Regions from separate parts of the Pseudomonas sp. LBUM1657 genome, predicted to be linked through region 1. Evidence: predicted binding sites of a transcription regulator. Region 1 holds the regulator's gene; each other region holds the start of a gene.
What was found. The regulator FliA, encoded in region 1, starts transcription of late flagellar genes. The targets are predictions, from matches to a motif close to CTAAAGTTTNNNNNNNNNNNGCCGNTAA.
Positions count from the first base shown of each region.

Region 2: flgM (flagellar biosynthesis anti-sigma factor FlgM) is a predicted target of FliA. The motif match lies at 4,874-4,901, and genes of this name have one in related genera.
Region 3: ACA055_RS23035 (methyl-accepting chemotaxis protein) is a predicted target of FliA. The motif match lies at 6,010-6,037, and genes of this name have one in related genera.
Region 4: motA (flagellar motor stator protein MotA) is a predicted target of FliA. The motif match lies at 1,244-1,271, and genes of this name have one in related genera.

Region 1 is NZ_CP166799.1:1,716,018-1,723,798, forward strand. It holds gene flhA (flagellar biosynthesis protein FlhA) at 1-427, shown strand, start outside; gene flhF (flagellar biosynthesis GTPase FlhF) at 439-1,767, shown strand; gene fleN (flagellar synthesis regulator FleN) at 1,884-2,714, shown strand; gene fliA (RNA polymerase sigma factor FliA) at 2,711-3,451, shown strand; gene ACA055_RS07815 (chemotaxis response regulator CheY) at 3,620-3,991, shown strand; gene ACA055_RS07820 (protein phosphatase CheZ) at 4,014-4,802, shown strand; gene ACA055_RS07825 (chemotaxis protein CheA) at 4,833-7,079, shown strand; gene ACA055_RS07830 (protein-glutamate methylesterase/protein-glutamine glutaminase) at 7,129-7,781, shown strand, end outside.
Region 2 is NZ_CP166799.1:4,908,228-4,916,008, reverse strand. It holds gene ACA055_RS22670 (sensor histidine kinase) at 1-199, shown strand, start outside; gene ACA055_RS22665 (glutamine synthetase family protein) at 399-1,640, shown strand; gene ACA055_RS22660 (MFS transporter) at 1,711-3,087, shown strand; gene ACA055_RS22655 (flagellar brake protein) at 3,153-3,899, opposite strand; gene ACA055_RS22650 (flagella synthesis protein FlgN) at 3,992-4,459, opposite strand; gene flgM (flagellar biosynthesis anti-sigma factor FlgM) at 4,511-4,837, opposite strand; gene flgA (flagellar basal body P-ring formation chaperone FlgA) at 5,004-5,765, opposite strand; gene ACA055_RS22635 (chemotaxis protein CheV) at 5,848-6,780, shown strand; gene cheR (protein-glutamate O-methyltransferase CheR) at 6,827-7,654, shown strand.
Region 3 is NZ_CP166799.1:4,989,849-4,997,629, reverse strand. It holds gene ACA055_RS23070 (LysR family transcriptional regulator) at 1-481, opposite strand, end outside; gene ACA055_RS23065 (multidrug/biocide efflux PACE transporter) at 571-1,005, shown strand; gene ACA055_RS23060 (SDR family NAD(P)-dependent oxidoreductase) at 1,074-1,832, opposite strand; gene ACA055_RS23055 (LysR family transcriptional regulator) at 1,957-2,853, shown strand; gene ACA055_RS23050 (TylF/MycF/NovP-related O-methyltransferase) at 2,956-3,678, opposite strand; gene ACA055_RS23045 (hypothetical protein) at 3,675-4,541, opposite strand; gene ACA055_RS23040 (transporter) at 4,854-5,876, opposite strand; gene ACA055_RS23035 (methyl-accepting chemotaxis protein) at 6,151-7,776, shown strand.
Region 4 is NZ_CP166799.1:548,044-555,824, reverse strand. It holds gene motB (flagellar motor protein MotB) at 1-320, opposite strand, end outside; gene motA (flagellar motor stator protein MotA) at 324-1,175, opposite strand; gene ACA055_RS02515 (HDOD domain-containing protein) at 1,342-2,880, shown strand; gene rhdA (thiosulfate sulfurtransferase) at 2,920-3,735, shown strand; gene asd (archaetidylserine decarboxylase) at 3,754-4,614, shown strand; gene ACA055_RS02500 (lectin OAA family protein) at 4,671-5,072, opposite strand; gene ACA055_RS02495 (cyclic-di-GMP receptor FimW-related protein) at 5,273-7,048, shown strand; gene serB (phosphoserine phosphatase SerB) at 7,192-7,781, opposite strand, start outside.

The DNA of each region.
Region 1 (7,781 bases):
AGCCATCGCCAACAACGCTCACAAGAGTCAAGATACTGCCGCATTGGTGGCCGCGGTGCGCGTTGGCGTATCCCGTGCAATCGTCCAAAGCATTGTAGGGACTGACTCGGAGCTGCCAGTGATCACCCTGGAGCCAAGGTTGGAACAAATATTGCTCAATAGTCTTCAGAAGGCAGGACAAGGCTCGGAAGAGGGCGTCCTGCTGGAGCCAAGCATGGCTGAAAAGCTGCAACGCTCGTTGATCGATGCGGCGCAGCGTCAGGAGATGCAAGGTCAACCGGTGATTCTGCTGGTAGCCGGTCCGGTTCGCGCGATGCTTTCGCGATTCGGCCGACTGGCAGTCCCGGGTTTGCATGTGTTGGCGTATCAGGAAATTCCTGACAACAAGCAAGTGACCATCGTTGCGACAGTAGGGCCCAACGGCTGAGGTAGTGGTTTATGCAAGTTAAGCGTTTTTTCGCCGCCGATATGCGTCAGGCCATGAAACTGGTTCGTGATGAGCTGGGCGCTGATGCCGCCATCATTGGCAACCGCCGGATCGCCGGTGGTGTCGAGCTGACGGCTGCCCTGGATTACAAATTGTCGGCGCTGGCCCCGCGTGTTCCGAACATGGAACTCGAGGACGAGCTGCGCAAGACCCAGTCGCGGATCGTCACCGCCCAGGCCGAACTGAGCCTGCGCAGCGATGGCGAGAGCGAAAAGAGCACTAACCGCCAGTTGTTCGCCGGCCTGCCGCTGACTGCCGCCGAGCCGCTGATCGAGCCGACCTACGCCGAACCCCGTCGTCCCGCCCCGGCTGCTGCGCCGGCCGCCACTGGTGTGGACCCGCGTGCCTTCGACTCCATGCGTTTCGAACTCAACAGCCTGCGCGAGCTGATGGAAGTACAACTCGGCTCCCTGGCCTGGAACCAGTTGCAAGGCAGCCGTCCAGCCCAGGCCAACCTCTGGCGTCGCCTGCAGCGCATCGGCCTGTCCGGCCCGTTGTCGCGGGACTTGCTGGCGCTGATTACCGAGATTGAAGAGCCTCGCCAGGCCTGGCGCATGTTGCTGGCCCACCTGGCACGGATGATCGCCACACCGGAAATCGAACCACTGGAAGAGGGCGGCGTGATTGCCATGGTCGGCCCTGCCGGTATGGGCAAGACCACCACCCTGGCCAAGCTGGCCGCCCGTTACGTGCTCAAGTACGGCGCGCAAAATATCGCGCTGGTGAGTATGGACAGCTATCGTATCGGTGCGCAGGAACAGCTCAAGACCCTGGGCCGGATCCTCAATGTGTCGGTGACTCATGTCGATCCGGGTCAGTCACTGGTACAGGCGCTGGAACCTTTGCTGCGCAAGCGTGTGGTGCTGATCGATACCGCCGGCCTGCAAGCCAGCGATCCGGCACTGCGCATGCAGCTTGAAAGCCTGGCTGGTCGTGGCATCAAATCAAAAAATTATCTGGTCCTGGCAACCACCAGCCAGAAACAGGTTCTAACGGCCGCATATCACAGTTACAAACGCTGCGGGCTTGCTGGCTGCATCCTGACTAAACTGGATGAAACGGCAAGTCTGGGCGAGGTGTTGAGCCTGGCCATCAGTCATGAATTGCCGGTGGCCTATCTGACCGATGGCCCGCGGATTCCGGATGATTTGCATCTGCCGCGTCGTCATCAGTTGGTCAGTCGCGCCGTAAGCGTGCAAATGCAGGAAGAACCCAGCGAAGAAGCCATGGCTGATATGTTCGCTGATATTTACCACAGCCCGACCAAGCAGGTCGGCTGAGGTACTAATGAACAGTTTTTGTACCTACATCGATGGTCTGCCATGCATTGTTCCGTTTGTGAACGCGCAGCCAGTAATGTGGCCTCCGTCTAAGTAAGACAAGGTAAAGAAAATTCATGGGCAGCATGCATCCCGTACAGGTGATCGCGGTGACCGGCGGCAAAGGTGGCGTCGGGAAGACTAACGTGTCAGTGAACTTGTCCCTGGCTCTAGCTGAGCTCGGCCGGCGCGTCATGCTGCTGGACGCCGATCTGGGGCTGGCGAACGTGGACGTCCTGCTGGGACTGACACCCAAACGTACCCTGGCCGACGTGATCGAAGGCCGCTGTGAGCTGCGCGACGTTCTGTTGCAGGGCCCTGGCGGTATCCGCATCGTTCCGGCCGCGTCCGGCACCCAGAGCATGGTTCATTTGAGCCCGGCTCAACACGCCGGCCTGATCCAGGCGTTCAGCGATATCGGCGACAACCTCGACGTATTGGTGATCGACACCGCTGCGGGCATTGGTGACTCGGTAGTCAGTTTCGTTCGCGCCGCGCAGGAAGTCCTGCTGGTGGTGTGTGACGAACCGACCTCCATCACTGACGCCTACGCACTGATCAAACTCCTGAACCGCGATTACGGCATGAACCGCTTCCGTGTCCTGGCCAACATGGCCCAGAGCCCACAGGAAGGTCGCAACCTGTTCGCCAAGTTGACCAAAGTCACGGATCGTTTTCTCGATGTCGCCCTGCAATACGTGGGCGCGGTGCCTTACGACGAAAGCGTGCGCAAGGCGGTGCAGAAGCAGCGCGCCGTCTACGAGGCCTTCCCGCGTTCCAAGTGCTCCCTGGCCTTCAAGGCGATTGCACAGAAGGTCGATACCTGGCCGCTGCCGGCCAACCCCCGTGGGCACCTGGAGTTTTTTGTCGAGCGCCTCGTGCAACAAACGGCAGGACCGGTGCTATGACAGCCAGCGGCTACAACCTCTACAAGAAGTCGGCACGTGACGCGCAGTACGAGCTGATCGAGCGTTACGCGCCACTGGTCAAACGCATTGCCTACCACCTGCTGGCGCGTCTGCCGGCCAGTGTCCAGGTCGAAGACCTGATCCAGGCCGGGATGATCGGCCTGCTTGAAGTGTCGACCAAATACGACGCCAGCAAAGGCGCAAGTTTCGAGACGTACGCGGGCATTCGAATCCGCGGCGCGATGCTCGATGAAGTGCGCAAGGGGGACTGGGCGCCACGTTCGGTCCACCGCAATACCAGGATGGTCAGCGATGCCATTCGCTCGATTGAAGCTAAAACCGGTCGTGACGCTAAAGATCACGAGGTTGCGGCCGAACTCCAATTGAGTCTCGACGATTATTACGGGATTTTGAACGACACCCTGGGCAGCCGGTTATTCAGTTTCGACGATCTGTTGCAGGACGGCGAACACGAAGGGCTGCATGAGGATGGCGCGAGTGCTCATCTCGAGCCGTCACGCGATCTGGAAGATGAACGCTTCCAGGCGGCGTTGGCGGACGCGATTGCCAATTTGCCGGAGCGTGAGCGACTGGTGTTGGCGCTGTACTACGACGAAGAGTTGAATCTCAAGGAAATCGGTGAGGTCCTTGGTGTCAGCGAATCTCGGGTCAGCCAGTTACACAGCCAGTGCGCGGCCCGTTTGCGGGGGCGTTTGGGGGAGTGGCGAGCGCGCTGAAGGCAGTGTGGGGACACTGCGAACGTGGCTGGTGTGGTTGTTGAACCGCGCCGGTCTCGATCTGTTGTGCTCCAGACAGTCATCGAATGCTTCGCCGGATTGATTGAAATGGCGCGTCCAGGTGCTGGGCGCGTTTAAGACTGCTTGGAGGTCGAATTGGACAAGAACATGAAAATCCTCATCGTTGATGACTTCTCAACGATGCGGCGGATCATTAAAAACCTGTTGCGTGACCTTGGGTTCACCAACACGGTCGAGGCCGACGATGGCACTACCGCCATTCCGGTACTCAACAGCGGGAGCATCGACTTTCTGGTAACGGACTGGAACATGCCTGGCATGACCGGTATCGATTTGCTGCGCCACGTGCGTGCCGATGAAAAGCTCAAGCACCTGCCGGTGCTGATGGTGACCGCTGAAGCCAAGCGTGAGCAGATCATCGAAGCGGCCCAGGCCGGTGTTAACGGCTATGTGGTCAAACCCTTCACGGCCCAGGCGTTGAAAGAAAAAATCGAGAAGATTTTCGAACGCATCGGTTGAGAAACTGCGCCACGGGGAAGCTATGGAGCATAACGAATCTTCACAGGGCGATTTCGAGTCGACCCTGAAAAAACACGCTGTCGAACTGGTCGAAAGCCTTGAAAAAGGCAAGTTCGGTGACGCTGTGCAATTGATCCATGAGCTCAACCAGACCCGTGACCGCGGCCTGTATCAGGAAGTGGGCAAGCTCACTCGCGAGCTGCATAGCGCAATCGTCAATTTTCAGATTGACCCGAACATGCCGCAAGCCGAGGAAGTGTCGCAGATCACGGACGCGACCGAGCGCCTGGGCTATGTGGTCAAGCTGACCGAGGCCGCGGCCAACCGCACCATGGACCTGGTGGAAAACGCCACGCCGCTGGTCAATGGCCTGAGCAACGAAGCCCAGGCCTTGAGCACCGACTGGGGACGGTTCATGCGTCGCGAAGTCGGGGCTGAAGAATTCCGCGAGCTGGCCCGGCGTGTCGACGGTTTCCTGACACGCAGCAGCGAGGACAATCGCATTGTGTCGAGCAACCTCAACGACATTCTGCTCGCTCAGGATTACCAGGACCTCACCGGTCAAGTGATCAAGCGTGTGACCCAATTGGTCACCGAAGTTGAAAGCAACCTGCTCAAGCTCGTGCTTATGGCCAGTCAGGTGGACCGCTTTGCGGGCATCGAACATGACCGTGATGCGATGCTGGCTGAAAAAGATCCACAAAAACATCTCTCTCAGGGTGAAGGTCCGCAGATTCATGCCGATAAAAGAGAAGACGTTGTGTCCGGTCAGGACGATGTGGACGATTTGCTATCCAGCCTTGGATTTTAGGTTTTTAGACCTGTTAGGAGCACCCCATACATGAGCTTCGGCGCCGATGAAGAGATCCTTCAGGATTTTCTGGTTGAGGCCGGCGAGATTCTAGAGCAACTGTCCGAGCAACTGGTCGAGCTTGAAAGCCGGCCAGATGATGCGGATTTGCTCAATGCAATTTTTCGCGGTTTTCACACTGTAAAAGGGGGCGCCGGCTTCCTCCAGCTCAACGAGCTGGTGGAGTGCTGTCACATCGCCGAGAACGTGTTCGACATCCTGCGCAAGGGTGAGCGTCGCGTCGACTCGGAATTGATGGACGTGGTTCTCGAAGCGCTGGACGCGGTGAACAGCATGTTTACCGAAGTTCGCGAACGCAGCCCGATCACCGCTGCCACGCCTGAATTGCTGGCGGCCCTGGCCCGTCTGGCCGAGCCGCAAACCGCTGATGAAGCAGCCCCTGTTGCGGCTGTGGTCGAAGAACCGGCCGCTGAAAGCGAATCGGGCGACATCACCGATAACGAATTCGAACAACTGCTGGACTCGCTGAATGCCGTCAAGGCCCAGGCCGAAGCTCCTGCGGCTGCTCCGCTGCCGGCCGGCAATGCCGCGGCCAGCGATGAAATTACCGATGCCGAGTTCGAGTCGTTGCTCGATCAACTGCACGGCAAAGGTCAGTTCGCCATCGATGCGGTGGCCCCGGCGCCCGCCGCACCGGCTGCCCCGAAAGCGGCAGGCGATAGCTCCGACATCACCGACGACGAGTTTGAAGCACTGCTCGATCAGCTGCACGGCAAGGGCAACTTTGCGGTCGATGCGCTGGAATCGGCCATTGCCTCGGTCCCGACCCCTGCGGCGCCAACCGCCGCAGTGGCCGGCGGCGATCTGATCTCCGATCACGAGTTCGAATCGCTGCTCGACGAACTGCACGGCAAAGGCAAGTTCACTGAAGTCGGTACCGGTTCTGCTGCTTCTTCGGTGACCGCTGCGGTCGTCAAAGCCGCTGCACCGAAACCTGTGGCCAAAGCGCCCGAGCCAAAAGCCGAAGCGCCGAAACCTGCTGCCGCTGCTGCACCGGCGCCTGCTCGTGCACCGTCCGCGCCACCAGCGGATAAGCCGGCCAGCGAAGCCGAGACCACCGTGCGGGTCGATACCGCGCGTCTGGACGAGATTATGAACATGGTCGGCGAGTTGGTGCTGGTGCGTAACCGTCTGGTGCGCCTGGGCCTCAACAGCGGCGACGAAGCCATGTCCAAGGCCGTGTCGAACCTCGACGTGGTCACGGCCGACCTGCAGACCGCGGTCATGAAGACCCGGATGCAACCGATCAAGAAAGTATTCGGGCGCTTCCCGCGTCTGGTTCGAGACCTGGCTCGCCAGCTCAAGAAAGAGATCAACCTGGAACTGGTCGGCGAAGAAACTGACCTCGACAAGAACCTCGTCGAGGCCCTGGCCGATCCGCTGGTCCACTTGGTGCGCAACTCGGTCGACCACGGTATTGAAGAACCGGCCGATCGCGAAGCGATGGGCAAACCTCGCAGCGGTAAAGTGATCCTGTCCGCTGAACAGGAAGGCGACCACATCCTGCTGTCCATCTCCGATGACGGCAAGGGCATGGACGCCGAAGTTCTGCGCGGCATCGCCGTAAAAAAAGGTTTGATGGACAAGGATGCAGCGGATCGCCTCAGCGAGTCCGATTGCTTCAACCTGATCTTCGCGCCGGGTTTCTCGACCAAGACCGAGATTTCCGATGTGTCCGGACGCGGCGTGGGCATGGACGTGGTGAAAACCAAAATCGCCCAGCTCAACGGCACCATCAATATCTATTCGACCAAGGGCAAGGGCTCGAAGATCGTCATCAAGGTTCCGTTGACCCTGGCGATCATGCCGACGCTGATGGTCATGCTCGGCAACCAGGCGTTTGCGTTCCCGCTGGTGAACGTCAACGAGATCTTCCACCTCGACCTGTCACGCACCAACGTGGTGGACGGTCAGGAAGTGGTGATCGTGCGCGACAAGGCGCTGCCACTGTTCTACCTCAAACGCTGGCTGGTCAGCTCCGCCGCTCACGAAGAGCAGCGCGAAGGCCATGTGGTGATCCTTTCGGTGGGCACTCAACGGATCGGCTTCGTCGTCGATCAACTGGTGGGCCAGGAAGAAGTGGTCATCAAGCCATTGGGCAAAATGCTCCAGGGAACCCCGGGCATGTCCGGCGCCACCATCACCGGTGACGGCCGCATTGCGCTGATTCTCGATGTTCCGAGCATGCTCAAGCGTTACGCCGCACGGCGTATTTGATTCTGGTGGAGCGGGGCGACTGAGCCTCGCTCCGTCTAATGGAGTGTTTATGGCAGTCAAAGTCCTGGTGGTGGACGATTCGGGGTTTTTCCGCCGCCGCGTCTCGGAAATTCTTTCAGCGGATCCGAATATCCAGGTCGTCGGCACGGCGACCAACGGAAAAGAGGCGATCGATCAGGCGCTGGCCCTCAAGCCAGACGTGATCACCATGGACTACGAGATGCCAATGATGGATGGCATCACGGCCGTGCGGCATATCATGCAGCGCTGCCCGACCCCGGTCTTGATGTTTTCCTCGCTGACGCACGAAGGCGCCCGGGTCACCCTGGATGCGCTGGATGCTGGCGCGGTGGATTTCCTGCCGAAGAATTTCGAAGACATCTCGCGCAATCCCGAGAAGGTCAAGCAACTGCTGTGCGAGAAGATTCTCAGCATTTCGCGCAGTAATCGTCGTGTCAGCGCCTACGCTGCTCCGGCCCCTGTCTCTGCACCCGCACCGACGCCAGCGCCTTCGAGCGCCAGCAGTTACGGCAGCAGCGCGCCTGCACGTCCGGCACCTGCGCCGATCCCGGCTCGTGCACACGCGGCCAGCCCGTCGTCGCCAGCGCCAAAACGCAAAGCCTACAAACTGGTTGCCATCGGCACGTCCACCGGCGGCCCGGTTGCCCTGCAGCGGGTGCTCACCCAATTGCCGGCTAATTT
Region 2 (7,781 bases), 3.2 Mb from region 1:
GGGTTACCCGCCCGAGATGATCGAGCGTCAGGCCGATTACGTGCAGGGCATCAATCACAGCAGTGGCAGCACCGGGCTGGGCCTGTACTTTGCCGGACGCATCGCCGCGCTGCATCAACGCAATGGTGTGGGTGGCCGCACCGAAATCAGCAATGGCGGCCCATTAGGCGGCGGCGTGTTCAGCCTTTACCTGCCCTGACGTTCTTTTTGTTGGCCGCTGCTTGATATTCCGAACAGGCGGAGCCTATTTTGTACGGGTCGCCGTTCGCGGCTCGCACAACAACAAGGATTGCGTCATGACAACCGATGGCCATCGTTCACTCGCGCAGCGATTGACGGGCATTGATGAGATTGAATGTGTCACGCCGGACTTGAATGGCGTACCCCGTGGCAAGGTCATGACCTCCGAGGGTTTTCTCGAAGGGCGGCGCTTGCAGATGGCGCGGGGCGTGCTGTTGCAATGCATCATGGGCGGATATCCGCCAGCACGCTTTTACGGCAGTGACGATGGCGATCTGGCATTGATTCCCGATCCTGCGCAGATCCACCGCTTGCCCTGGAGCAAGCAGCCACGAGCCTTCGCCATTTGCGATGCCGATGAGCTGACCGGTGAAAGCTCAAGCCTGTCGACCCGTGGCCAGCTCAAAGCCGTCATCGCGCGTTATGCGGCCCAGGGCCTGGCACCCGTGGTGGCGACCGAGCTGGAGTTCTTTGTCTTCGCGCCGAACTCCGACCCGACTCAACCCTTCCAGCCGCCGGTGGGCCTGGACGGGCGTCGCGAGGACGGTCATTCGGCGTTCAGCGTCAGTTCCAATAACGGTCTGCGGCCGTTTTTCAGTGAAGTCTACGAATGCATGGCGGCCCTGGGTTTGCCGCGCGATACCTTCATGCACGAGATGGGCGTCAGCCAGTTCGAGATCAACCTGCTGCATGGCGATCCGCTGCTGCTGGCCGACCAGACGTTCCTGTTCAAGCACCTGCTTAAAGAAGTCGCGCTCAAACACGGGCTGACCGTGGTGTGCATGGCCAAGCCACTGGCGCATACGCCGGGCAGTTCGATGCATATTCACCAGAGCCTCGTCGAGATCGGCAGCGGGCGTAACGTGTTCAGCGACAAGGCCGGTGAGCCGACCGCGATCTTCCGTCATTTCATTGGTGGTCAACAGGCCGGCATGGCGGACTTCACCGCGCTGTTCGCGCCGAACGTGAACTCCTATCAGCGCTTGTGCCATCCCTTCGCATCGCCGAATAATGCCTGCTGGTCCCACGACAACCGTGCGGCCGGTTTGCGCATTCCGGCCAGTTCGCCGGTCGCTCGTCGGGTCGAGAACCGTTTGCCGGGAGCCGATGCCAACCCGTATCTGGCGATCGCCGCGAGCCTGGCGGCCGGGTTGTATGGCATTGAACACAAACTGGAGCCGAGCGAGCCGATCCAGGGTGAGTTCGACGTGCCGGATAAACTTTCATTGCCGTGTACCTTGCATGCCGCTCTTGAGCGTCTGAAACGTAGCCAATTGGCGAAGGAACTGTTCGGCAAGGAATTCATCGAAGGCTACGTCGCTTCGAAGACCATGGAGTTGACCAGCTTCTTTGATGAAATTACTCCCTGGGAGCGGCGTGTTCTAGCAGCCCAGGCCTGACGAACCGTCGACATCGGGCTATCTTTTCGGATAGCCCGTTTCTCACTGCAAGGAGCCGCTCGGAACGCCGATGCGCCAAATCTGGAAACCCTTTCGAGCGCTTTATTTCGCCTCGCTGATGATGTTGATCGGCTCCGGCTTGCTGAGTACTTACCTGGGCCTGCGCCTGGCCGCCGACAATGTCGACAGCCTGTGGGTGGGTGCGTTGATGGCGGCCAACTATTTCGGCCTGGTGCTGGGTGGCAAGATCGGCCATCGGCTGATTGCCCGGGTTGGGCATATTCGAGCCTATTCGGCCTGCGCCGGGATTGTCGGCGCGGCGGTGCTCGGCCATGGGCTGGTGGACTGGCTGCCCGCCTGGCTGTTCCTGCGGGTCATCGTCGGCCTTGGCATGATGTGCCAGTACATGGTCATCGAAAGCTGGCTCAACGAGCAGGCGGAAGCCAAGCAACGGGGCATCGTTTTCAGCGGCTACATGATCGCCTCCTACCTGGGGCTGGTGTTGGGTCAGCTGATTCTGGTCATGCACCCGGCGCTGGGCCTGGAACTGTTGATGTTGGTCGCCCTGTGCTTTGCGCTGTGTCTGGTGCCGGTGGCCCTGACTCAACGGATTCACCCGGCGGCGTTGCACCCCGCGCCGATGGAGCCGAGGTTCTTTATCAAGCGCGTGCCGCAATCGTTGAGCACGGTGCTGGGGGCGGGGCTGATCGTCGGTTCGTTCTACGGTCTGGCGCCGCTGTATGCCTCGCAGCAAGGCTTGTCCACGGAGCAAGTCGGTCTGTTCATGGGTAGCTGCATTTTCGCCGGCCTGGTGGTGCAGTGGCCGCTGGGTTGGCTGTCCGATCGTTATGACCGGGCGCTGTTGATCCGCTGTTTTGCATTCAGCCTGGCGCTGGCTGCATTGCCACTGGCGATCATCAAGCAAGTGCCGCTGGAGGTGCTGTTCGTCGCCGGGTTCCTTTGCTCGTTGGTGCAGTTTTGCCTGTACCCGCTGGCGGTGGCGTTTTCCAACGACCACGTCGAGGGCGATCGCCGGGTGTCACTGACAGCCATGTTGCTGGTGACCTACGGCGTTGGCGCCAGTATTGGGCCGTTGGTGGCCGGGGTACTGATGAAGCTGTTTGGCAGTCAGATGCTTTACGCCTTCTTCAGTTTCTTCGCGTTGGTGCTGGTGTGGCGGATTCGACCGAAAGCGGTCACCAACCTGCATCAGGTGGACGATGCTCCGCTGCATCACGTCGCCATGCCGGACAGCATGTCGAGTTCGCCGCTGGTGGCTTGCCTTGATCCGCGGGTCGATGAGCAAGTGGTGCAGGAGCAGATGCACAACCCGGTCAACCCAGAGCCGGACCCTGAACCGGAACCTGAGGCCGACACCGATACCGACACGCCTCCCGATGATCCTGATTCGGGGCGCGAGCAAAGTTTTACCGAGGCCAGGCCTTAAAACCAACGCATAAAAAAACGGGCAGTCACCGCAAGGGACTGCCCGTTTTTTATTGACGCATCGTATTACATGTCGTCTTTGTCGAAGCGCCGCGCTTCGCGCTGAAGCTGATAGACAAATCGCTCGACCTGGCGCTGTACCTGCCCGCTCATGTTATGGAAGCGAATACCGGCAAAGGTGGTGGAGATTCTTTCTTCGAAATGCAGGTAACGCAGTTCGACCGGTGCCGTCATGTTGCCGAAGGGCAGGGCGGCGACGAAGCGGTCGTAGACCTGGCCCAGCTGCAGGCTGCCTGTGATGTCGCCTTCAAAGCGCAATTTGCAACCGGTGGCGGAAATGTCCAGCAATTTGCCATTGATCGGGAACTTGAGTTTTTCACCCCCCAGTTCGACATTGACCAATTGCGCCAGCTTCAACGCTGCGCGGAAGGCATTGCGGCGCTGGTGGTAAACCACCTCGTCGGGCAACGTTCCATGATAGCAGCGGGCGTCGCCCGACTCGTCGATGGTCAGGGGCCCGTTACTATCCCAGGCAATGCGCACGCCGTCGTGGAAGCCTTCGATCCGAAACGACTCGCCTGCCAGCAGATAGCGTTCGCCGTCGCGGGGCACCATCTCGTCCAGGGCAATCATGTTGCCTTCACGGTCGATGTCTACCAGATAGGTCTGGAAGCGTTGATTCCGTTCGTGGAACGTAATGATCAGCGGGTCATGGCTTTCTTGCAGCTGTCGCAGAGTGCCAGCAATCTCCATTGGCGTGGATAGCACCTTGGGTGGTTGCGGAGCATCATCCGCGTTTAAGGCATTGAACACGGTTCATCCTTCTCCAGACAAAATATGACTGCAATAAGCCAGCATACTGCCAGCATGTGACGCGTCTTGAAAGAGTGTGCTCACGGACAGGTTCAAGCCTGACTGAGCGGACGCGGCTTCGCTAGCCTGGAGGTTGACCCGCGGGCATCGTAAAGCGCTGGCGGTTCTCCGCCGGTGAGGATTTTCAGCTGATTGGCCGTGGCGGCCTGCTGGGCCAGGATGGACTGGCCATTATTGATATTGGCGTTCTGGCATTGAGCCAGGAGGTCATTCAGCACATCGCTCTGCGCCAGCAACTCTTCGCCAATGCTCGAATGACTGGCCAGTTGCTCCAGACCGTTGCGATTGGTTGGCAGATTGAGGCTGGCGAGGACTTCACTGCGCTTGCGGCCATGCTGTTCGAGCAGAATGATCAATGCCTGTTTCTGCGCCAGAATCTCTTCGAGCAGTGGCATGTCGCGACCGTGCAAGGCGAGGGATTCGGTTTGCAGTAACTCCAGCAGTTGTTGCGCTGGAGCAAAGTCGTCGGTGATCAGTTGCAGTAAATTAGTGTCGTGCATGGCTGGCCTTGGGTTTTAAGCGTCCAAAAGCCTGGCGCAGGCCGTGGTGGCCTAGCGCTGGGCTTCGAAGTTGAGCAGTTTGCTGGCTACACGGTTGCTGTCGACTTTATAGCTGCCATCGGCAATCGCTGCTTTCAACTCGGCCACGCGGGCTTTGTCGACGGCAGGCTGATCGCGCAGCTTGTCAGTGACCTTCTGCAACTGCTGAGCCTCATTGCTGAGGTGTACCGATTCCCCGCTTTTGACGGTACTGGCCTGTTCGGCCGGGGTATTCAGCGGCGCGGATTTGCCGGCTTCGGCGGTTTCCTTGGCAACGCTGGTACGTGTACTGCCCGTAAGTGACGAGGAGCTGTTCAAACGGCTGAAATCGATGACCATGATAAAAAACCTCTGGGTATTTGGACGCTTGCCATGTTTTCGGCCATACCCTGAAAAACTTTAGGCCCATTTATCAATGAGCTTGCGCGCGTCAGCGCTTGCCCTGCATGGGGCACAGTTTAGGGAACAGTCGAGCGGGGCGCCATATTTTCGCCAATAGAGGTTTCTACATAGCCACTTCCACCTGGCCCGGCGCAATGACTTGCGCCTTGATGACCCGCTGGGAGTTAAGGTTTTTGACCCGAATCTGTTCGCGCAACCCGCCATTGGACAGCGCTTCGCCCGGCATACGCACACTGAGCGTACCACTGCGGGCGGTAATCACTACCTGATCACCCTTGCTGACTACTTCTGCCTGTTCCATGTGCACCAAGGTCACGACCTGGTCGGCGACCATTGGTCGGGTAAGTTTCTGCCCGATCGCCTGGTCGACGGAAGTCAGGTAACCCTGGTTGATCAGGCCGATGTCGCGCTCGCGCAGGGTCACGTCCTCGGGCTCGACAATGTCGGCGCGGCGCAGCGGCCGGGTGGTCGTCACGATGTCGCGAAACAGCCGCACTTGAGCGGGTACGAACACGGTCCAGGGGGAGGTGCCTTCGCAGCGAACCTTCACCGTGACCCGGCCCATGGGCTTGGCCGGACTCTCGAGGGTCGCTGTCAATTCCTTGTCGCACATCGGCATGCGCAGGCGCGGATCGAGCTGGTTGACCTGGATTTCATAACGGCCTTCCGTTTGACTGGTCGCCAAATAGTCTTCTACGGTGAATTCAAGAAAGCCCTGAGTGACGCCGATAAGCATGTCAGGCAAGGTAACCGCGTCAGCAAGGGCAGGGCTGCCAGCGTTGAACAGGCAAACGGCCGACATCACGCAAAGCAATTTGCGCAAGTTTGATGTCAGGCGTCGGAAAAATGTCGGTTCTGTGTTCATAAGAGTTAAAAAGCAAGCGCCGTGCCGTTTCGTGATGAATGCGCGTCGCAACACACTTAAGCGTTGGTGTAGGAGTCTGTGCATGGCTGGTGTAATGGATGCGGTAAACCAGCGCACGCAACTGGTTGGGCAGAATCGCCTTGAGCTGTTGTTGTTCCGTCTCGACGGCCAGCAGCTGTATGGGATCAACGTGTTCAAGGTTCGGGAGGTGCTGCAATGCCCCAAGCTGACCCTGATGCCCAAGTCCAGTCCTGTTGTGTGCGGTGTGGCGAATATCCGGGGGGCGACCATTCCGATTCTTGATCTGGCAATGGCGACCGGCTCCGGTGCCTTGAAAGACAAGAACAACCCGTTCGTGATCATCACGGAGTACAACACCAAGACCCAGGGTTTCCTGGTGCGCTCGGTGGAACGCATCGTCAACATGAACTGGGAGGAGATTCATCCGCCACCCAAGGGCACGGGACGCGATCATTACCTGACGGCTGTGACTCGGGTCGACAATCAGTTAGTCGAAATCATCGACGTCGAGAAAGTATTGGCCGAGGTGGCACCGACACCGGAAGCGATCTCCGTCGGCGTGGTGGATGTCGAAACCCAGCACAAGGCGCTGTCCCTGCGAGTGCTGACGGTCGATGACTCGTCGGTGGCGCGCAAGCAAGTCACGCGTTGCCTGCAAACGGTCGGTGTCGAAGTGGTTGCGTTGAACGACGGTCGGCAAGCGCTGGATTACCTGCGCAAACTGGTCGACGAAGGCAAGAAGCCGGAGGAAGAGTTCCTGATGATGATTTCCGACATCGAGATGCCGGAAATGGACGGGTACACCCTCACGGCCGAGATCCGCAACGACCCGCGCATGCAAAAGCTTCATATCATCCTGCATACTTCGTTGTCGGGTGTGTTCAATCAGGCGATGGTCAAGAAGGTCGGTGCCGATGACTTCCTGGCCAAATTCCGTCCTGATGACCTGGCATCCCGGGTAGTCGACCGGATCAAGGCAGCAGATATCAGCTAGGGGCCTTCTGCCCCTGGTGGTTAACACGATTTAAGAGGCGGCATCTTTGTCTACGGGTAATTTGGATTTCGAACAGTTCCGGGTGTTCCTGGAAAAAGCCTGTGGCATTTTGCTCGGTGAAAACAAGCAGTACCTGGTCTCGAGCCGTCTCAACAAACTGATGGAACAGCAGGGCATCAAGTCCCTGGGTGAGCTGGTCCAGCGCATCCAGACCCAGCCGCGCAGCGGTTTGCGCGAAATGGTGGTGGATGCGATGACCACCAACGAAACCTTGTGGTTTCGTGACACCTATCCGTTTGAAGTCTTGAAGAACAAGGTGCTGCCCGAAGCGATCAAGGCTGCCCCCGGTCAGCGTCTGCGCATCTGGTCGGCGGCGTGCTCGTCGGGTCAGGAACCGTATTCGCTGTCGATGTCGATCGATGAGTTCGAGCGGGTCAACATGGGCCAGTTGAAGATGGGGGTGCAGATCGTTGCCACCGACCTGTCCGGCACCATGCTGACCAACTGCAAGACCGGCGAGTACGACAGCCTGGCCATCGGCCGTGGTCTGTCGCCCGAGCGTCTGCAGCGTTACTTCGACCCGAAAGGGCCGGGGCGATGGGCAATCAAGGCGCCGATCAAGAGCCGGGTGGAGTTTCGCTCGTTCAACCTGCTGGACAGCTACGCGAGCCTCGGCAAGTTCGACATCGTGTTCTGCCGCAACGTGCTGATCTACTTCTCCGCCGAGGTGAAGAAAGACATCCTGTTGCGCATCCATGGCACGCTCAAGCGTGGTGGTTACCTGTTCCTCGGCGCTTCCGAAGCGTTGAACGGTTTGCCGGATCATTACCAGATGGTCCAGTGCAGCCCGGGGATCATTTACCAGGCGAAGTGATTCGTTGGCGGCATCAAAAAACGGGAGTCCTCAGGGGCTCCCGTTTTTTTTTGCCGATTTTTCGGCATCACAAGCGGCAGAAAAGCGGCAGACGGCGGAAACCGGTTGCCGCTTTTCTGGCATTGCC
Region 3 (7,781 bases), 3.2 Mb from region 1:
TCGAGCTGACCAGGTCTGGTGGATAACTGTCCTGCATTTCGGCGAAGGCGACCTGCGCCCGACCGCTTTGCACCAGCGCCACCAGGTCATCGCATTCGGCGATCAGGCATTCAAGTTCCAGGTCCGGATAACGCTGCTCGAAGTCAGTCAGTGCCGCTTCGAAACGGTGGGATTGATAGGTGTCGGAAATCGCCACCGTCAGCTTCGCCTCGACTCCCTGGGACAGTTGGCTGGCGGTCATTTCCAAGCGGCTGGTGGCGGCCAGAATCTCCTCGGCCCGTTGCAGCATGACGTGCCCGGCCGGAGTCAACGTGGGCTTGCGGCTGCTGCGGTCGAACAGAATCAAGTTCAGATCGATTTCCAGGCTGGCGACCGCCGCGCTGATGGTCGATTGACTGCGACCCAGCTTGCGCGCCGCCGCGGAAAACGAACCTTGAGTCGCCGCTTGGACGAACGCGAGCAGCACTTCGTGGGAGGCCATGAACTATCGCCTTGATCGATGGTTATTGGTTATGAAGTATCGGAGCTGTAATGGATCATGGCAACCACAGTCACTCAGGGAGTCTGGCCATGAATGCCAACAAATCCATTACTGAACGTATTTTCCAGGCCGTTGGTTTCGAACTGCTGGCCATTCTGATCTGTACCCCGCTGCTGGCCTGGATCATGGACAAGCCGATGCTCGACATGGGCCTCGTGACCATGGCTATCGCGGCCCTGGCCCTGGCTTGGAACGTGGTCTTCAACGGCCTGTTCGACCGCATGCTCGATCGCCTGCAGATCGCGCAGAACGCTTGGGTACGGGTTGTCCATGCGCTGTTGTTCGAAGGCGGACTGGTTGCGGTCGGTGTGCCGCTGATTGCCTGGTGGCTGAACATCAGCCTGTGGCAAGCGTTCCTGCTGGATATTGGCGTGTTGCTGTTTTTCCTGCCGTATACCTACGTTTACCACTGGGGGTATGACGTGGTGCGCGAGCGCATGCTGATGGCTCGCGCTGTTCGCTAGAGTGAGGGCGCTTTTGTGGCGAGGAGACTTCCTCGCCACAGGAAGCCTCCTCACCACAGGTTTTGCCTTTACAGAAACATTCCGCCCGACGCTTCAACCCGCTGCCCGTTGATCCACTGGCTGCCCGGCGCCAGCAGCAGCGCAATGGCAGCACCGATGTCGTCCGGCTGACCGACGCGACCCAAGGCGGTATTGCCGGCGATGTAGCTGTTCACGTCATTGTTGTCGCGCACCGTGCCGCCGCCGAAGTCGGTTTCGATGGCGCCAGGCGCGAGGGTGTTAACGGTGATGTTGCGTGTACCCAGTTCCTTGGCCTGGTAGCGCGTCAGCACTTCCATGGCCCCCTTCATCGCCGCGTAGGCGCCGTAACCCGGCAAGCTGAAGCGGGTCAGGCCGCTGGAAATATTGACGATGCGAGCGCCGTCATTCAGCAGCGGCAACAGGTGCTGGGTGAGGAAGAACGGCCCTTTCAGATGGATGTTCATCAGCAGGTCGAACTGCGCTTCGGTGGTGTCGGCGAAACTCGCGTTCAAGCCAATCCCGGCGTTGTTGATCAGAAAGTCGAAGTGCTGGCGATCGAAATGGCTGCGCAACACCTCTGCGACCTGCGTGGTGAAATCTGCGAAGCGCTCACTCTGGCCGACATCCAGTTGCAACATGGCAGCGCGACCGCCGAGGCTTTCGATTTGCGCGACCAGTGCTTGCGCCTCATCCGCCTTGCTGTTGTAAGTGCCGATGATGTCGATGCCTTGGGCGGCCAAATGCAAGGCTGCGTTTTTGCCGAGGCCGCGGCTGGCGCCGGTGATCAGTGCGATTTTACGGTTCATGGGACTTCCTCTCAGGAGCAGTGGGTGGTTGATGTGAGGAAGTTTATTTATCCGGTGGGAGGTGATAAACAGGGTGAAAGCGGAATCACTGATCGGTTAATCCGAACAATAAAAGGTCGGGGCCATGAACAAACTGGAACTGCTGCGCACCTTTGTCCGGGTCAGCGAAATGTCGAGTTTTACCCTCGCGGGGGAAAGTCTGGGGCTGCCCCGATCCACAGTGTCCGAGCATGTGCAGGCGCTGGAAGCGTTGCTCGGCACGCGCCTGCTGCAACGCACCACGCGCAAGGTTCAGGCGACTCAGGACGGCTTGGTGTTGTACGACCGTAGCAAGGATTTGCTGTCGCACATGGATGAAATCGAAGGGCTGTTTCGCCAGGACGCGGCCTCGCTCACCGGGCGGATTCGCATCGACATGCCGAACTTTCTCGCTCGCCGCGTGGTGATGCCACGCCTGCCCGAATTCATGACGCTGCACCCCCATCTGGAGCTCGAAATCAGCACCACCGATCGCCGGGTCGATTTGATCAGCGAAGGGTTTGATTGCGTGGTGCGGGTCGGCGCGCAGCCGGATCAATCAGTGGTCGCGCGACACTTGTGCGATTTTGTCATGGCCAATTGTGTCAGCCCTGCGTATCTGCAGCGCTATGGCGTACCTGAACGGCTCGAAGATCTGGCGCAGCACCGGATGGTGCATTACGTCGGCGTACTGGGGTCGCGGTCGGAAGGTTTTCTGTATGAAGTGGACGGCAAACTGCATCGACTGCCGATGGCCGGCAGTGTCACGGTCAACAGCACTGATGCCTATGAGGCGGCGTGTCTGGGGGGCTTCGGTTTGATTCAGGCGCCGCGCATGGGCATGCAGTCGTATTTGCTCAGTGGCGAGATGGTGGCGGTGTTGCCGCAGCTCAGCGCGCCGTCCATGGAGGTTTCGTTGCTCTATGCCCGGCAACGGCATTTACCGTTGCGGGTGCGAGCGTTCATGGACTGGTTGGGGCAAGTCATCCAGTCAGCCACTTAACCTGTGGGAGCGGGCTTGCTCGCGAAAGCGGACTGACAGTCAACATCATTGTTGAATGTACAACCGCCTTCGCGAGCAAGCCTGCTCCCACAGGGTTATGTGTCAGACGTGGAAGTAGCCTACGCAGGAATCAAACGGCAGCCGCTTGAGTTCGATCTTGTTCAGGTCGAGCACTTCGCGCAGGGCTTTGGTTTCGCCCGGGAAATTGCGGTAAGCGACTTCGTCCAGCACCACGACCGCGCCTTTTGGCATGTACGGCAGGAAGGTTTCCAGGGCGACTTTGGTCGATTCGTACAGGTCAGTGTCGAGGATCAGCATGGCCACGACCAGGTCCGGACGGGTCTTGACCCACTCAGGCACGGTCTTGACGATGTCACCTTTGACCAGCTCGCAACGTGGGATGCGGTTGACCGGGCGCAGCAGGTCGTTGGCGTCGATCATGTCCTGGATCAGCGACTGGTCGGTGTCGGAGAACATGGTCTCGTTGACGTCGGCCGGGTCTTCTTTCTTGTCGATGCTCTGGAAGCCTTCGAAGGTGTCGAAGCCGACGATCGAGCGGTTGATCGCGTAGGGCTCGAGAATCATCGACAGGTGCATGTAAAGCATCAGCGAGTTGCCCTTGTACACGCCGCACTCGATGATCGCGCCAGGTACTTCGGCAACCTTCTTGAACAGCTCCATGCGCGACAGTGCAGCGGTCACGCCGATGCGGTTGGCGAAGACGAACGGCGCGTCGGCCACGTACTCGGCATCGACCCGTTTCAGGACATTGGCACGGGTTTCGTTGTACTGGGCCTCGGCAGGCGTGATGCGACGCTTGGTCATTGGTCGATTCCTTGGAAATTCGAAAAGTCGTGGGCGTGGAAATAGTCTTTGAAGCCTGCGCCGACGTCCGGGCAGGCGCTGTCGACGTTGATCGCGCCACGCTTGTGCTTGAGGTCGTCGAGGTGCATCAGGCGGAAGTCCACGCTGAAGCGGGTTTGTTCGGTGTGATTGGCGACTGTGCCGTGCAGGTGCGAGCCGGAGAAAATCAGCATCTCGCCGGTGTTGCCGGCGATGCGCACTTCAGACGCGGTATTGATCGCCTCCAGCGGCACCGGGTGCACCCGGACTTCCTCCTTGAGGTTGTCCTTGGCCTTGTGCCGCTGGTTGCTAATCCAGTCGTTGAGGCTCCATTCGCTGGAGGTGTTCTTCACTGGCACGTCGAAGTAGCCGGCGTTGATCATCATGGTCTGGTCGGGGCGAATGGTGTGCACCGGCATCCAGGTATTGATCTGGCAATCGACGCTGCCGTACCACGTGTCGCGATGAGGTTTGTAGGCGTAGCTGACCCCCGCGTGCAGGTAGTCATAGTTGGGCACAACGCGAATGCGCGGCACGTCGAAAATGTACTCGCGCGGGTCGACACCGATCTCGTCGATAAACGACAGGATCAGGTCCTTGGCGCGCTGGCTGTTGGTGAACTGGCCCTTGAGGCGTGTTACCAGCACCACGAATTCTTCCACCGGCATCAGCGTGTGCAGCGCCTGGTGATTGGTCTCGCCGTCGAACGCGGCCGTGATGCTTTCCTGGGCGAACGCACACAGCTCTTTGGCGGCGCGCAGCTGAGTGTTCAGGAAAATATCGCCTGCATAAATGGCTTCTTTGAAGTCAGCTTTTTGTTGCAGCTGATTGATGTACAGATTCACGATTTATCTCCTGAATACATCGAGTCACTTATGAATCGGCAACACGTTAGCAAACTGAAGTGCGATCTGGTCGGGACTGGATCAATAAACGCGTAATCCGCTGAGTTTGCGACGAAATGCCCGGGCGAGAACGAAAAATCCCGGCTCAGGGGGCTGGCCGGGATTGAATCAGTCTCGGAAGGTTGTGGTGAAAGTGCCGCCGCCTTCGCGAGCAAGCCCGCTCCCACACGGGATCTTTGTCGGGCACCAAACCTGTGTTCACTCAAGATCACTGTGGGAGCGGGCTTGCTCGCGAATGGACTCAAGTCGCATTCAGTAATCCTGCCGCTTACGAAACGCCCAGCGCCCGGCAATCACGGTAAACGTCGCGACCAGCGCCACCAGAATCCAGAACCCTTCGGGATCACCGGAAAGCGGCACCCCGCCGACGTTCATGCCAAAGAAACCAGCGATGATGTTGATCGGCAACGCCAGCACTGTCACCACGGTCAGGGTAAACAGCGTGCGGTTGCTCTGTTCGTTGAGGTTGGCGGCGATTTCTTCCTGCAACAGCTTGATCCGCTCGCCCAGCGCCGTGAGGTCGTTGATGATCAGCGCAAACTCCTCGGTGGATTTGCGCAACTCCTTCACGTCCTCCTTCTGCAACCACTGTGGCGGGCGGTTGAGCAGGCGCAGCAAGGAGCCCGGTTCCAGCGCCAGTAACCGTTGCAAGCGCACCAGTACCCGGCGATTGGCACCCAGTTCGGCGCGGTTGGTGGACAGACGCGAGGACAGCAACTCGTCTTCGATCTGATCGACGCTCAGGCTGGTCTTGCGCACGATCTGGGTCAGCACTTCGCCCTGATCGCGCAGCAAATGCACCAGCAATTCCAGTGGCGAGCGAAAGCACTCACCGGCCTTGACCGAGGAGCGCAGCTTGTCCACTGAGTGCAGCGGTTGCAGGCGCGCGCTGATGATCAGCCGACTGCGGGCACAAACCCACAGCGTCGATACATCGGACGAAACCATGCTGCTGAGGTTGAACACCACGTCGTTGACCACCGCCAGCAACGCGGAATCCACATGCTCGATACGCGTCGAACGCGAGCCTTCATGCAACGCCTCGAAAAACTCGTCGGGCAATTCCAAATGACTTTTCATCCAGCGCTCGCACGCGGCATGCGCCAGATTCAGATGCAGCCAGAGAAACTCGTCGCCGTTGTCCGATTGTTGAAGGCACTGCAACGCCCTGGCCGAATCGATCTCCCGGCCGCGTTCACCGGGACGAAAACTGAACCCGTAAAGCAGGCCGAACAGGTCCGGGTCGCGATGGCTTTGGTCGATGCTGTGGTTCATGAGCTCTCGCTGTGAGGAAGCGCCTGTCGCGGGTTTCACAGGTTCACTTGAGCCGCATCATCGCAAGGCGTGATGACGTTTTTGTGACGGTAAAATAACCGCAAACGATTGCTATACCGATGGTCGGATCTACTTAAAGAACCGCTCTGGCACGCCGATCACGCTTAGGTTGAGTTGCGCGCCTTCGGCCATGTGCCAACGCTGCAGACAGGGATGTCCGGACACCTTTCACGCCTGACCGGGCGTGCCTCATTCCTGTCATGAGTACCTTCCGATGTTTTTGCAAAAGTCCTTGAGAGCGCAAATTCTCGCCCTGCTGAGCGGCAGCCTGTTCGCGGTGTTGTTGATCGCCCTGGCCTGCTTTCACTTTCTGTCCAGCGGAGTCCAGAGCTACGCCAACCTGATCGAGGGTCCGCTGTACACTTCGCAATTGATCGATGAAGCCAACCTGCAATTCAAGGTGCAGGTGCAAGAGTGGAAAAACGTCCTGCTGCGCGGCAAGCAACCGGCGGACCTGGACAAATACTGGAAGCAATTCGAAGCGCGTCAGCACGATGTGCAAGGCATCCTCGGCGAGCTGGCCGGGCAGAAGGGCATCGAGCCGCAACTCAAGGATCGCATCGAACGTCTGCGGGACGAACATCGCCTGTTGGGCGCCGCTTACCAGAAGGGCCGTGATGCCTACGTGGCGGCCGGTGCCGACCCAACGGCCGGCGACATGGCGGTCAAAGGTGTGGACCGCGCGACCAGTGATCAGATGAGCGAACTGGTCAGCGAGTTGCGCAAGCAGGGCGCCGAGCAATCGAAGCTGATCAACGCCAGTGCCGATCGCACGGTATTGCTGGGGATCATCGTGATGCTGGCCTCGGGTCTGTCGATCGGCCTGTTGAGCCTGTGGCTGGTCAACCGCAACCTGGTCGAGCCGATTCGCAAATTGATCGAATACGTGGCGCAACTCAGCCAGGGCCGCTTCGCCGAGAGGGTGGCGAGCACCCGTCAGGACGAACTGGGCAAACTGGCGATGGCGGCCAATACCCTGCGCGATTTCCTTGCTGAAACCTTCAACCGTTTGCAGCGCAGCGCCTCGGACTTGGACAGTGCCAGCGGCGAGCTGAACTCGATCGCGACCTTGATGGCCAGCGGCACCAACGAACAATTCAACCGCACCGATCAGGTCGCCACGGCGATGAACGAAATGTCCGCCACCGCGCAAGAAGTCGCCCGTCATGCGGCCGAGGCGGCGCGCGCGGCCGACGACGCCGACCAGTCCGCGCAGCAGGGCGGAAAAGTCATGCAGGGCACCATTCACACCATCACCCAAATGCGTGGCGAAATTGCCAACACCGCCACGGTCATTCGACAGCTGGAAACCGACAGCGGACGCATCGGCAAGGTGCTCGAAGTGATTCGCGGCATCGCCGAACAAACCAACCTGCTGGCGCTCAACGCAGCGATCGAAGCGGCCCGCGCCGGTGAAGCCGGGCGTGGTTTCGCGGTGGTGGCCGATGAAGTCCGCAGCCTCGCCCAACGCACGGCGGCGTCGATCATCGAGATCAACCAGATCATTCAAACCGTGCAAACCGGTGCGGTGGACGCGGCCCAGGCCATTGAAAGCGGTCAGTCGCGCAGCGAAGAAAGCGTCGAACAAGTGACCCAGGCCGGCGCCATGCTGGAGCGCATCACCCATGCCGTGGAGGCCATTCGCGACATGAACCGCCAGATCGCCACCGCCGCCGAAGAGCAGACATCGGTGGCCGAGGACATCTCGCGCAACCTCACCGAGATCACCAGCATTGCCAGTACCAACCTGGACAACGTGCAACGCACCGAAGCGGCCAGCCAAAACCTGCATGGTTTGTCGGGGCAGTTGAATGAGGTGACGTCGCGTCTGAGCGCCTAGTGTGA
Region 4 (7,781 bases), 1.2 Mb from region 1:
TCGGTATCGATGGTTACCTTGTCCGGCTGGGGCTGGGATTTCACCTCGGGGTTGAGGGTGTTCTCCGGCGCCAGGGTCGGCGAACCGCCCAAGTCGATGATGTACGGCGTGCCGCTTTCGGAAAAACCGACCGGGTCTTTGAAGTAACCGGCGATGGCGATCTTCTGCTCCGGCGTTGCCGTGGACAGCAACCACAGCACCAGGAAGAACGCCATCATCGCCGTCGCGAAGTCGGCGAAGGCGATTTTCCAGGAGCCACCGTGATGCCCGGCCGCGTACTTCTTGACGCGCTTGATGATTATCGGCTGGTTGTTTTCCATGACTTAGCGACCGCGAACCGCTTGTTCCAGCTCAGCGAAGCTTGGACGGTGCGCCGGGTACAGAACCTTGCGGCCGAACTCCACCGCCAGCGAAGGCGGCATGCCGGAAGCCGACGCGACCAGCGAAGCCTTGATGGCTTCATAGATGTTCAGTTCTTCCTTGGCATCGTGGGCCAGGGCGTGAGCCAGCGGGCCAAAGAAACCGTAGGCGGCGAGAATACCGAAGAAGGTACCCACCAGCGCCGCACCAACGTGCAGGCCGATCATTTTCTGGTCGCTTTCACCCAGAGAGGCCATGGTCACCACGATCCCCAATACCGCCGCGACGATACCGAAACCCGGCATGGCGTCGGCAATGCCGTTGACGGCGTGGGACGGGTGGTCCAGGTCTTCCTTGAGGCTGGTCAGTTCCATGTCGAAGAGGCCTTCGAGCTCATGGGGCGCCATGTTGCCGGAGGACATGATGCGCAAGTAGTCGCAGATGTACGCAGTCATGCGCTCATCTTTCAGGACCGCCGGGTACTTGGCGAAAATCGGGCTCGCGGCGGCATCTTCGATGTCGCCTTCGATCGCCATCATGCCTTCGCGGCGGCTCTTGTTGAGGATCTCGTAGATCAGGCCCAACACTTCCAGGTAGAACGTGTGGTTGAAACGCGAACTGAACATGCCCAAGGACTTCTTGAGAACGCGCATTGTCATGTGGCCAGGGTTGGCCTGCAGGAATGCACCAAGGGCCGCGCCCCCGATGATCATCACCTCGAAGGGCTGGATCAGGGCGGCAATCTTGCCGTGGGAGAGCACGTATCCGCCGAGCACGCTCGCGAATACGACGATGATGCCGATTATTTTAGCCATAGGTAGGAGAGCACTTACTGAGTCGGGTTCAAGGTCATATTCGGAAGTTAAAAAATCTCTTCTTCTCCTTATCGGCAAAACTGCGCCAGACTATAGCCAGTTCAGGCGAAAAGCCAATTTGGCCCCCTCCGGGCATAGGTAATGCAGACGATGATTGCGTCCAACCATGGCTAACGAAACGAACGTTCCCACTCCAAAACCGACCACTCTCGAAGGCTGGGTCAAGCTTCTCGACGGAGTGCGCCTGCCGATTCCCCAAGACAGTCATGACCGTGTCTGCAAGGCCATCGCCAACAGCCGTAGCTCGCTGCGCGATATCGCCGAATTGATGCAGGACAGCCCGGCCCTGGCCTTGAGCGTGATTCGCGAAGCCAACCGGCACACCCATGGCAGCATGACCGAGCCGGCTGAAAACCTTGAGGTGGCGATCAATCGCCTCGGTTTGAAGCGCACTGAAGAACTGCTTGCCCGCCTGCCTGCCGAGCCTCAATCGCAGATCCCCGTCGCGTTGCGCCAGCTCCAACTGATCAGCCAGCACGCGACCCAGCAGGCCAACGGTTTTTTTGCCAGTCGCCTGGCGCGGCTGTGGCAGGACATCCATTGGGGCAGCCTGCTGTTTCTGTCGCCGCTCTGGCCTTTGGCACTGACCCATCCGCAGCTGCTCGAAGAATGGGAGCTGCGGGTCATCCATAAAGGCGAGTCGGCGCGCAAAGTCGAGAAGCAATTGTTCGGCGTGCGCCTGCTGGACATCTGCCTGACGCTGGTGGATCTCTGGCACCTGCCGATCTGGGTGCAGCAGGGTTATCGGCTATTGCTCACCGAACAGCGGGAGTTGGTAAAAGTCCTGCGCATCGCGCGTGACAGCGATCACCCGTTGCGCCAGCAGAACCGCCTCGATGACGATCCGACCCTGCGCCGCTGGCTCAATCAACCTGCCAATACGGTGCTGTTGGCCAATGGTCTGGCGCTGTCGGCGCAACAGGCCTGGGACAGCCCCCACAGTGAACGCTGGCAGTACCTGACCAGCCTCTACCTGCAAATGCCGATGGACGAGGTGCAACAACAATTGCACCAACAGGCCGCCAACAGCGCTCGCCATCACGCCATGCCAGACCTCTGGCATCCGGCCGAATCGCTGATCTGGCCGCAGGGCATTCGCCGGATCCACGCCGGTTTGCTGCCGGCCCCGGCACCGACCGCCGAAGATCTCGCGAAGTGGCGCAGACAATGTGCCGAATTGCTGGTCGAGCCGAGCCGCTTCACCAATGCCATGCACTTGACCACCTCTGCCCGAGACGCACTGGTTGCATGCGGCATGCGTCGAGTGATGATTCTGATGGCCGACCGCACTCATGCCAATCTGCGGGTGCACCAGACTTTCGGGCTGCCCAAAGAAGCCGCCGGCCTTAACTTCCTGGTGAGCCAGAGCACCGTGCTCCAACGCCTGCTTTCACAACAGGCCCAGGTGCGCCTGACACCGGCCAACAACGCGCAATTCTCGGCACTCTTGCCCGCCAGCCTGCGTTCGCAGTTCAGTGGCGAACACCTGCTGCTGCGCTCACTGGTCAACAACGGTCGAGTGATCATGATCGTCGTGGCGGACCAGGGCGGCGGGCCGTTTTCGGAAATCACCGTGCAAGCCTTCGGCAAAACCGCGCAGTGCATCGAAAAGGCACTGCACAGCTTTAGCCATCGCGGCCAATGACCCGCTACAATCCTCCCTTTTGTGCTCTGGAGACCTCACATGTCTGACTTCTCTGGCTTGGCCCTGGTGATCGAACCGAGCGACTTGCTTCCTCGCCTCGACGCCCGCGAACTGATTCTGGTGGACCTGACCAGCAGCGCCCGTTATGCCGAAGGCCATATTCCGGGCGCGCGTTTTGTCGATCCGAAACGCACGCAACTCGGTCAGCCACCGGCGCCAGGACTGATGCCGCCGCACGCCGCGCTCGAAGCATTGTTTGGCGAACTGGGACACAACCCCGATGCGGTCTACGTGGTTTATGACGACGAAGGCGGCGGCTGGGCCGGGCGGTTCATCTGGCTGCTGGATGTGATCGGTCACAAAAACTACCACTATGTCGACGGCGGCCTGACGGCCTGGCTGGCAGAAGGCTTGCCTATGTCAATCCAGATCCCGGCAGCGGTCGGCGGCCCGGTCGCCCTGACTTTGCACGACGAGCCCACCGCCACCCGCGAGTACCTGCAAAGCCGTCTCGGCGCCGCCGACCTGGCCATCTGGGACGCGCGCGGGCCGCTGGAATACTCCGGCGAGAAAGTCCTGGCGGCCAAGGCCGGACACATTCCCGGCGCGGTCAATTTCGAATGGACCGCGGGCATGGATCAGGCACGCAACCTGCGCATCCGCACGGACATGCCGCAGATCCTCGAACAACTCGGGATCAGCAAAGACAAAGAAGTGATTACCCACTGCCAGACTCACCATCGTTCTGGCTTCACCTATCTGGTGGCCAAGTCCCTCGGTTATCCGCGGGTCAAAGGCTACGCCGGTTCCTGGGGCGAATGGGGCAACCATCCCGATACGCCCGTAGAGATTTAAGGTTTTTAAGGACAGTCAATGAATAAGCGTTTGTTTATCCTCAGCCAATACCTGCTGCCCCATCACCTGCTTTCGCGACTGGCCGGCTGCATCGCCGAATGCCGCGTGCGCTGGTTCAAGAACGCCTTTACCGCCTGGTTCGCCAAGCGTTATCAAGTGGACATGTCCCAGGCTTTGGTCGAAGACCTGACGGCTTATGAGCACTTCAATGCGTTCTTCACCCGCGCCTTGAAAGACGGTGCTCGTCCGCTGGACGAAACGCCAGGCGCGATCCTGAGCCCGGCCGACGGTGCGGTCAGCCAGCTCGGCCCGATCGAGCACGGCCGCGTGTTCCAGGCCAAGGGCCATAGTTTCAGCGTGCTGGAATTGCTCGGCGGTGATGCCGCGAATGCCGCGCCGTTCATGGGCGGTGACTTCGCGACCATTTATCTGTCGCCGAAGGATTATCACCGCGTGCACATGCCATTGGCCGGCACCCTGCGTGAGATGGTTTACATCCCGGGCCGGATTTTCTCGGTCAACCAGACCACCGCTGAAAACGTGCCGGAGCTGTTCGCCCGCAACGAGCGAGTGGCATGCATTTTCGACACCGAGCGCGGGCCGATGGCCGTGGTGCTGGTGGGCGCGATGATCGTGGCATCGATCGAAACCGTCTGGGCCGGGCTGGTCACGCCACCGAAACGCGAGCTGAAAACCTTCCGCTACGACGAAGCTGCCCGTGCACCGATCCACCTGGAAAAAGGCGCGGAGCTGGGGCGTTTCAAGCTGGGTTCGACCGCTGTCGTGCTGTTTGGTCCAGATCAAGTGAAGTGGGCGGAAGAACTGGCCGCCGGTTCGCCGGTGCAGATGGGCCAGGGCATGGGCCTGGCAAAAGCCTGATCCCTGATCCGAACCCCGTGAACGTCTTCGCGGGGTCGGACATTTCGGTGGTGCCGTTACTCTATCTGTCCACGGAAGCCGATCGGCCCTTCGTTGGCGTAGGTATTGGTGCCACTGAGGTTTTTCCCTCCATCGCTGGAGGTCACGCTCAACGCCACAACGTTCTGATTATCCCGGCCTCCGATGACCCATTTGCCACCCGGTTGCCACGGGGCATCGTTGCCGCCCCACTGATTCTCGACGTTGTACTGGTTCTGGCCCGTGCGCTGAGCCTTGAAGCCAATGGGACCTTCACCCGCGTAAGTCATGGTGCCGGTGAAGCTCTTCCCGCCATCGCCCGATTTGATCTCGATCGCGACAACGTTCTGGTTGTCCCGTGCGCCTAACGTCCAGTCTCCGCCCGGATGCCAGGGTGCAGAACTACCGCCCCATTGATTTGCCACTACATATCTAGACATAAACTTCATCTCCTTGAAGTTACAAAGAGACCTGCCCTGCGTAGGCAGCAGGCCGTACGACTGTGCGTATCCAGTCGCACGAGTGTCAGATTAGTAGCACACCCGAGTGGCATTCGACTGACAGACAAACGGTAGATCTCTGTAACTGCTACAGTCAGGCCATTCACTGCCCATTTTCCCGGTTGGAGTTTTTATCCGGCATGAATGAAACCAGCCCCCACCTGCTGCTACGCGCCCCGATCCCGACACAGCCGCGCCTGTCATTCTGTGAGGCGACGCCGCGCGACCTCAAGCGCTGGATCGCCAATCTACCCAAGGCCAATATCGGCGAAACCGCTCGCCAGCTCTATCAAGGCTTGAGCGAGCTCAATCAACTGCTCACGCCCAGCGATAACCGACTGCAACTGCTCGAACTGCTACGGCCCGAGGTGTATTACGTTTGCAAACACCTGGAGCGGCATTTCCTGTATCAGGCGATTGTCCTCGACGAACGTTCGCGCAAGATCGCCAACCTGTGTCAGGCGCTGCAAAGTCATTTGGCGATTGGCTATAAACAAATTGTCGTGCGCATCACACCGCGCTTCAGCAAAGATCGGGCGCCGCTGTTGGCCCAGGCGCTTCAACGGGCAATTCACTGCCTTAACGGCCCACTGATTCGCTCTACTGAACTCTATTGCCCGGTGCCAGAAGGCCTGTGGCTGGAACTGCATCAGCTGTATCGGATCGCCTGCACGCACCAACTCCAGCACCTGAGCCTGCGTGACGAACTGGCCAGCCAGACGCGCACCCTGAGCATCGAACAGACTTACATAGTCGCCTTGCTGCTGGGCGCCTCCCGCTGCAACCAACTACGGCAAAACCAGATTGCCCGAGTGGCCGAGGTGCTGGAGCCCTGGAGCAAGTGGATCAAACTGCAACCGGGCAAACCGGCCGATGGACTGTTTGCCGTCGCGCCGGACATCGACTGCGGGCCGCGTTACCGCTCGAAGTTCCGCGCCGAGCAGCAGGAGAGTCTGCTGGGGATCGACCCGCAGCCGCTAGTCGCCGCCATCGAAGCGCATCTGCAAAAAATCGAATGCTCACCACCATTGCCCGTACCGGCGGGGCTGAGCCCGGATACGCTGCAACACCTGCACGCCGCCTGGGGCCAGGCTGCCGAGCGCAGCTTCCAGCGCACGGTCGGCCAAGGCACTTTGAGTCTGTGCGTAGGCATGAGCGCGCTGCATTTTTACCTGGGAGGCCAACGCCCCTTCAGCGACATACTGAAGAACCCCGGCTCCCGGCCCGCGCAATTCACGGCAACAGCGCCTGCGGGCCGGGAAAAAGATCAATGGCACCATGCCTTTGATGCTGCGCCCCATGGCAACGCCAGTGCTCTGCTGCCTTATGAAGAAATCGAGTACCCCAAGCTTCAGAACGATGACAACCACGAGGCATCCGATCGCAACCGACACTTCCCGACCTACGCGTTGCCGGTGATCAATCACAGTCCTGGCGGTTATTGCCTGGCCTGGCCTGGCGCAGTGCCTGCCGAGCTACAGGCTGGCGAAATGGTGGGTATCGAGGATTCTGCCGGTCTTGGCTGGAGCGTCGCGGTGGTGCGCTGGATCCGTCAGGTCCGTGGCGGCGGCACGCAAATGGGTATCGAGCAAGTCGCGCCTTACGCCGAGCCTTGCGGCCTGCAACTGGTGCGCACCCGTGACGATCACAGCCACTACCTGCGCGGCCTGTTGCTGCCGGCCATCAGCGCGATAGATCTGCCGGCCACCCTGCTCGCGCCTCGCCTGCCCTTTGAGGAAGGTCACAAGGTGGTGATCAACACCAACGGAGAGGAACGTCGAGCCGGGCTGGATCGGCGGGTGGCGAGCACCAACAGTTTCAATCAGTTCGCCTACCGCTCGCTGGAGACGGCCGCTGCGGGGAGCGGCGTGGTCAACACCGAAGATGATTTTGATTCGTTGTGGAAGTCGCTTTGAGGGTGAATCTGTAAGACCGAGGCGTGGCCTTCGCGGGCAAGTCGAATCGTCGCGCCGCCGCTCCCACACTGGATCTGCGTCAAACAGAAATCAATGTGGGAGCGAGCCTGCTCGCGAAGAGGCCCTGTCAGTCAATACACGTCTCAGAGTTGCCCGTCACGATCCCGGAAGCCCAGCAGATAAAGCACGCCATCGAGCCCAAGGGTGGAAATCGCCTGTTTCGCCGACTGCTTGACCAGCGGCTTGGCACGGAACGCCACGCCCAGCCCGGCAATTGCCAGCATTGGCAGGTCGTTGGCACCGTCGCCGACGGCGATGGTCTGCTCCAGACGCAAACCTTCCTTGTGCGCCAGTTCACGCAGTAAATCCGCCTTGCGCTGCGCATCGACGATCGGCTCGACCGCTACACCGGTGACCTTGCCGTCGACCACTTCCAGTTCGTTGGCGAACACGTAGTCGATGCCCAGTTTGGCCTGTAATTGCTTGGCGAAATAAGTGAAGCCACCGGACAGGATCGCCGTCTTGTAGCCCAGACGCTTGAGTTCGGCGAACAGGGTTTCGGCGCCTTCGGTCAGACGCAGCGAGGCGCCGATCGAGTCCAGCACACTGACGTCCAGCCCTTGCAACAAGGCCAGACGCTCCTTGAAACTGGCACGGAAATCCAGCTCACCCGCCATCGCCCGCTCAGTGATGGCGGACACCTGATCACCGACACCGGCCGCCTTGGCCAGTT